3 regions of the Pseudarthrobacter quantipunctorum genome follow, and region 3 is predicted to be linked to each of the others. Evidence: riboswitches for the same ligand, from Rfam matches in the RefSeq annotation. Region 3 holds a riboswitch; each other region holds the start of a gene.
The links. Region 3 has a riboswitch for S-adenosylmethionine ahead of WHH00_RS00390 (DUF1737 domain-containing protein). Riboswitches for the same ligand answer to the same signal wherever they lie in the genome.
Positions count from the first base shown of each region.

Region 1: another riboswitch for S-adenosylmethionine. It lies ahead of WHH00_RS12250 (bifunctional o-acetylhomoserine/o-acetylserine sulfhydrylase); the one in region 3 lies ahead of WHH00_RS00390 (DUF1737 domain-containing protein).
Region 2: another riboswitch for S-adenosylmethionine. It lies ahead of WHH00_RS06520 (aminotransferase class V-fold PLP-dependent enzyme); the one in region 3 lies ahead of WHH00_RS00390 (DUF1737 domain-containing protein).

Region 1 is NZ_CP148033.1:2,690,409-2,692,665, reverse strand. Features, by position in the region: gene WHH00_RS12260 (DUF222 domain-containing protein) at 1-104, opposite strand, end outside; gene WHH00_RS12255 (VOC family protein) at 320-958, opposite strand; SAM riboswitch class IV at 1,121-1,236, shown strand; gene WHH00_RS12250 (bifunctional o-acetylhomoserine/o-acetylserine sulfhydrylase) at 1,279-2,257, shown strand, end outside.
Region 2 is NZ_CP148033.1:1,421,933-1,424,189, reverse strand. Features, by position in the region: gene hisN (histidinol-phosphatase) at 1-565, shown strand, start outside; SAM riboswitch class IV at 726-839, shown strand; gene WHH00_RS06520 (aminotransferase class V-fold PLP-dependent enzyme) at 874-2,257, shown strand, end outside.
Region 3 is NZ_CP148033.1:88,989-91,245, forward strand. Features, by position in the region: gene WHH00_RS00380 (O-succinylhomoserine sulfhydrylase) at 1-352, opposite strand, end outside; gene WHH00_RS00385 (rhodanese-like domain-containing protein) at 353-763, opposite strand; gene WHH00_RS00390 (DUF1737 domain-containing protein) at 760-1,038, opposite strand; SAM riboswitch class IV at 1,052-1,165, opposite strand; gene opgC (OpgC domain-containing protein) at 1,475-2,257, shown strand, end outside.

The sequences.
Region 1 (2,257 bases), 1.7 Mb from region 3:
GCAGCCGAAAACGGCTCCGAACCATACCCGTCCACCTCCGCGTTGAGCACAGCAAGGGCGGCGCGGATGTCCGCAAACGCCTTCTCCACCACTTCCCTGCCCATGCACCAATCATGGCAAGGGGGTCTGACATTAACGCCGGAAGAGGCCGGGCGCGCGGGAACCCGGCAAACTGGAACTGCTGGGAGACCAATTCGGCCGCCATCGGCGGGTGACGCCGTTGTCACCTGCTGATGGCGGCCGAAGCTTACGCAGGCAGTCTCAAGTATCTGCCCGGGTTGATACCCGGCGGGGGCGAACCCATGCCGGGAGGGGAGGATCAGATAGTGACTGCCCCGTTGGCGGTCTCGAAAGTCACCGAAAGGATCCCGGGGGTTCCGTGCGGTGCCACCCACTCCACGGCTACGTCTTCCAGCGGCTTCTCCACGGGTTCACCCAGCCACTCGGTTACCCGGGCGGCAGAGCCGGCTATGGTGAGGCAGCTCATCTTGACGTTGCTCTCGTAAGCGTTGGAGGGGTGCAGGGAGGGATCGCCCTCCCACTTGAGCATGTACGGGACCTGGGGGTCCGCGATCAGGCCGAGGATGCCGATCTGCTTCCATACGAGTTCGCGGCCGTCAGGGAACTTACGGTTGCCGTTGACCGAGGAGCGGCCCAGGCGTTCCTCGAAGGGGGCCAGGTCATCTACCTCGACGCACCAGCCCATCCAGCCGCCGCCGGCTGCAGACCGTGCGCGCACTGCCTGGCCGAAGGGCGCCTTGTCCGAAGCCGGGTGGTCCAGGACCTCAACGACCTCAAGGTACTTGTGCCCCGCGAGCGGGATGATCATATTCCGGGTTCCGAACCGCGGGTGCACTCCACCCTTCACTGCCTCGACGCCGAGGGCAGAGGAAATCCGGTCAGTGGTGGCAGCCAGGCCATCGTGTTCACAGGCGTAAGAGACGTGATCCATGCGCATGGCAACATCTTGGCACTTTGTGATCGGGCTCTCAGCTAAGGGTAGCCTTACTGGGATTTTCCGACAGGAGGCGACTCCGCGGACTCCCACAGCGGACATACGCGGGACCATGTTCGTCATAATGCTGTGCCGCTTTGCACAGCTGTTCCTACACTGGGCTCAGGTCATGAGCGCCAGCACCAAGCCCCGGCTTGCTGGCCGGCAACCCTCCTTCCGCGGTGGGGTGCCCCGGGTGAGGACCTGGCTGTCCGGCAAAGGCCGGATGGCAAGCGCGGCCCGCGGTGCTTCGAGCCTGCCGGGCCCAGTCAAAGGAGCCTTAGATGTCCAACGGATGGTCATTCGAAACCCGCCAGATCCACGCAGGCCAGGAGCCGGACAGTGCCACAGGCGCCCGCGCACTCCCTATCTACCAGACCACGTCCTTCGTGTTCCCGAGCGCCGAGAGCGCCGCCAACCGCTTTGCCCTTGCTGAACTGGCACCTATCTACACCCGCATCGGCAACCCCACCCAAGAAGCCGTGGAACAGCGGATCGCCAGTCTTGAAGGCGGACTCGGGGCACTGCTGCTTAGCTCAGGCCAGGCCGCTGAAACCTTCGCTGTCCTGAACATCGCGGAGGCCGGCGACCACATCGTCGCAAGCCCCAGCCTTTACGGCGGAACGTACAATCTCTTCGCCCACACCCTGAAGAAGTTCGGCATTTCGGTCACCTTCGTCGCGGACCCGGACAACCTGGAGCAGTGGCGCGACGCCGTGCAGCCCAACACCAAGCTCTTCTTCGGCGAAGTGGTCTCCAATCCCCGGCAGGACGTCCTGGACATCGAGGGTATCTCCCAGGTGGCCCACGATGCCGGGGTGCCCCTCATTGTGGACAACACCCTGTCCACCCCGTACCTGATCCGGCCGCTGGAATGGGGAGCGGACATCGTGGTCCATTCGGCAACCAAGTACCTGGGTGGCCACGGCTCCGCCATTGCCGGCGTGATCGTGGACTCCGGCAAGTTCGATTTCGGCAAGGACGCGGCGAAGTTCCCGGGCTTCAACACTCCGGATCCCACCTACAACGGGCTGGTGTACGCCCGCGACCTCGGCAAGGACGGTGCCCTGGGCGCCAACCTGTCCTACATCCTCAAGGCACGCGTCCAGCTGCTCCGGGACCTTGGTTCCGCCGTCTCCCCGTTCAACGCCTTCCTCATTGCCCAGGGCCTGGAAACGTTGAGCCTGCGCGTGGAACGCCACGTTGCCAACGCCTTGGACGTTGCGCAGTGGCTGGAAGCGCGTGACGACGTCGAATCTGTCG
Region 2 (2,257 bases), 1.3 Mb from region 3:
GCGGTGGATTATCGACCCCATTGACGGCACCAAGAACTTCGTCCGGGGCGTCCCGGTCTGGGCCACCCTGATCGCCCTGGTGGATGAAGGCGAACCGGTGGTGGGCGTGGTCAGCGCGCCTGCCCTTGGCAAGCGCTGGTGGGCCGCCAAGGGCATGGGAGCCTATATGGGGCGTTCGCTCGCCGCCGCAACCCGCCTTCGGGTGTCCAATGTGTCCAGCCTGTCCGATGCTTCCCTCTCTTACTCGAGCCTTGGCGGCTGGAAGGAACGTGGAAACCTTGACGAATTTCTAGGGCTCACCGAGGACGTGTGGCGGACCCGGGCCTTTGGCGACTTCTGGTCCTACTGCATGGTGGCCGAAGGTTCGGTGGACATCGCCTGTGAACCTGAACTGAATCTCTACGACATGGCCGCGCTGGTGCCCATTGTGGTGGAAGCGGGGGGCCGCTTTACCTCGCTGGAGGGCGAGGACGGTCCGTTCGGCGGGAACGCCCTGGCCACGAATTCCATCCTCCACTCCGAGGTGCTGCGGCGCCTGAATCCGAATCTGGACGACCTCCTCTAGTCCACGGATCACGAAATAATCGACGGCGGACGCCCCCGAAAGGAGGCGTCCGCCGTCGTGATCTTCGATTCAACCGCTCCTTTTCAACCGCGCGTAACAAAGCCCTTAACATTCCTGCGGGCTTTTAACCTTCGCGGCCCATGTTCTACGCTCTTAAGCAGGTCACGAGTGCCAGCGCAAAACCCCGGTTTGCTGGCCGGCAACCCTCCATTCGCGGTGGGGTGCCCCGGGTGACGACCAGGCCGGTCCGGAAGGGATGCGGCAAGCGCGGATTCCTGCACGGAGTCCTGTTTTGAAGTGAGGTCTCTGTGACAACTGCCACCGTCTCCCCCCAAGCCGCTGTCTCCCCCCAAGCCGCTGTCCGGCATCAGGCCGTTCCGCCGGAATCATCAGCGCTCTTCGACCAGCGCCGGGCCGCCGCCGGCCGTCCGCTCGCGGCCGTCAGCGGTGCCGAAATCCTGGCTCCCCTGATCCACGGCGGCCACGTCCGGTACGCCAACCTGGATTATGGCGCGTCCGCTCCCGCCCTCTCGGTGGTGTCGGCCTACCTCAACGAGATCCTGCCCTTCTACGCGAGCGTCCACCGCGGTGCAGGCTACGCCTCCCAGATCAGCACCTCGGTGTATGAAAATGCCCGTGCGATCGTCCGCGACTTCGTGGGCGGCCGTCCGGACGATTCGGTAATCTTCACCCGGAACACCACAGACTCCCTGAACCTGCTGGCGGGCTGTCTGCCGGCCACCGACGGACGGCCGGACGGCGACGTCCTGTACCTCGACATCGAGCACCATGCCAACCTGCTTCCGTGGCAGGGCGTCCCCCACCGCAGCATCGTGGCAGCGGACACCATTGCCGGAACCATTGACGCCGTCCGTGCGGAGCTGCAGCAGGGCAGCGTGAGCCTGCTCGCCGTGACCGGGGCTTCCAACGTCACCGGCGAAATCCTCCCCATCCGCGCCCTTGCCGCGCTGGCGCACGAGCACGGCGCACGGATCGCTGTGGACGCGGCCCAGCTGGCGCCGCACCGGCGCGTCAACATCACCACGGACGACGTCGACTACCTCGCCTTCTCGGGCCACAAGCTGTACGCACCCTTTGGTGCCGGCGTGCTGGTTGGCCGGCCGGACTGGCTCGACGCCGGCACACCGCACCTCGCAGGCGGAGGCGCCGTCAAGGAAGCAAGGCTCGACGGCGTCAGCTGGGCAACCGGTCCGGCCCGCCACGAGGGCGGATCACCCAACGTGCTCGGTGCGGCGACGCTGGCCCGGGCGACCCAGGTCATCGCGGAGCTGGACCAGGACCGCTGGCACGCCCACGAATCCGCCATCCGTTCATTCCTGGTGGACGGCCTGCAGGAGATCGACGGCGTGACCGTCCACCAGATCTTCAAGGACACCAACCCGGACACCGACACGATCGGCGTGGTCAACTTCTCCGTGGAAGGATACGACGCCGGCCTGGTGGCCGCTTACCTGTCGGCCGAACACGGGGTGGGCCTGCGCGACGGCCGGTTCTGCGCGCACCCGCTGCTGAAGCGGCTGGGACTTCCGTCCGGTTCCCTTCGAGCCAGCTTCGGCGTCGGCTCAAGGCTGGAAGATGCCGAGCGGCTGCTGGCGGGCATCCGGGACCTTCGGAGCAAGGGCCTGGGCTGGGACTATGTGGTGGACGCGGGCCGCTGGGTTCCCGCCAATG
Region 3 (2,257 bases):
AGGACCCGAACAGCGAACGGGCGGCCACCACGCGGTCCCCGGCACCGAGCAGGGCACCCAGGGCGGTGAACACGGCGGACATGCCGGACGCCGTCGCAAAGCACGCCTCGGTTCCCTCGAGGAGGCGGAGCCGCTCCTGGAACGTGGCAACGGAGGGGTTGCCGTAGCGGGAATACACAAAGCGCTCGTCCTCGCCCGTGAAGGCGCGCTCGGCGGCAGCGGCAGATTCGTACACGAACCCTGAGTTCAGGAAAATGGCTTCGCTGGTTTCCTGGAAGTTGGTCCGGTCCAGGCCGCCGCGCACGGCCTGGGTGTCGGGGCTCCAGCCGGCGGCGTCTTCGTTGAAGGTCACTTAGATCTTTCCCAGGTTTGTTGGCAGGCCGCGGTTTTTCCAGCCGTTGACGGTGCGTTCGCCGAAGCGGTCGGGGTCGCCTTCAAAGCCCTCCAGCACGTTGTAGGAGGTGAAGCCGGCCTGGGTGGCCGCTATGGCCGCCGCGATGGACCGCTGGCCGGAGCGGCACAGGAACACCAGTTCAGTTGCGCGGTCTTCGGGCGCCTGCTGGTTGAGGTCGTTGATGAAATCAGGGTTTGGAATGCCCCCGGGGAAGGTCCACTGGATGAACAGCGGATCGTTCTCTGTTGCCTTGGTGTCCGGGATTCCGATGTGGGCCCATTCCCCCTCGGTGCGCACATCCACCAGGATGGCGCCTTGTGCCAGCTTGTCCCAGGCCTCCTGCGGCGTCAGGTCTCCTGCGTAGCTCATGCGTGGCCCTCGCCGTCGAACTCAAGGTCGTCGCCTGCGGACTCGAGGTCATCCACGGCATCCGCCACTGCCGCGTCCGCGGAGGCGATGGCTGCCGGCAAGACCACGGCCTGTGCCACAATCACGCTGGTGCCGTTGAAGGTTGCCGCCGGGCTGCCGTGCAGCACATAGCCTTCTGCCAGGGCGTTTGAGATCCGCTCGCAGAATTCACGGTTGTCCGGGCCGCTGATGAGGCGGTAGGACAGTTTTTCTTCAGGGGCAGGTGCGTCAGACACGACGGATCTCCTTCTCTCACGCTTGCAGCTCGAATGGTCGATATGCCGAGTATTCACCTGAGGCACCCCGCCGTGGAAGGAGGGTTGCCGACCGGCCAGTCAGGGCTTGGCGCCGGTACTCATTACTCCCCAAAAACGTAACACTTGCCGCGCGGCGCCGCACCGCCGTCGTCGTCATGTTGCGTAACTGAAGGATGCTGCGCGGAGGCGCGGCACCAAAGGTGCGTCGGCCACCTCGGTTTAACGTACGACGGCGGCGCCACCTTGGGCGTGCACGTGCCAGGTGCCTGCCACCAGAGCCAGCCCGGATAAAGTTTGTCCATGGGCGCCGCCCTGTCACTTGAGGAATAAGTCCCTGGGGGTCTTCATCAGCACGCCATCCGCCGCCGCTCCCGCACGTCCCGCCCCGAGCGGCCGCCCGCGGCCCCTTCATTGGATGGCTGCCGTCCTCACCGCCGTGCTGATGGCCGTCCTGGCTGTGGTGGTGTCCGCCGGGCCAGCGCAGGCGGCCCGAAACCTCCCGGAGGAAGGCAAGCCGCTGCTGGGCGCAGTCCTCGAATGGGGAGAGGACACCGCTGGGGGTTTCTCCGAGCGGCTCGGGGCATCCCCCGCGATCTTCGGACACGACATCGCCTTCCCGTTCCGCGCCTCGGAAGAGAGCGACATCCGGGGCTTCCTGGAGCAATCCGCCGGACAGGGCGCCCACGCGATGCTCACGGTAAGGCCTGTTGTGCCGTTCGACCAGGTCACCCCTGACGCCGCTGCAGCCTTTGCCGGGGAAGTGCGCCGGTTGCAGGGGGATTTCAAGGGCCAGCTGCTCATCCGCTTTGCGCCGGACATGAATGCCAGCTGGGTGGAGTGGGGCCAGCAGCCGGCCGCCTACCGGCAGTCGTTCCAGGCGGTGGCAGCGGCATTCCGGGATGCCGGGACCGGCGGGGGTTATGCCATGGTGTGGGAGCCGTACCTGGGCAAGGACTATCCGTTTGACCGGAACCGGAATGCGCCCGGGCCCGGAAGCGAAGGGTTCTCCCTGCTGGACACCAATGGCGACGGCGTTTGGAACGGCTTGGATAAAGCCTACGAACCCTACTACCCGGGGGACGACGCCGTGGACTGGGTGGGCCTGACGGCCTACCACGATGACACTGCAGGGGGCTCCGCAGTTAACACCGTTCCCCGCGCCGGTGAGCTGCAGGAGATGCTGACGGCCTCCGGCGGG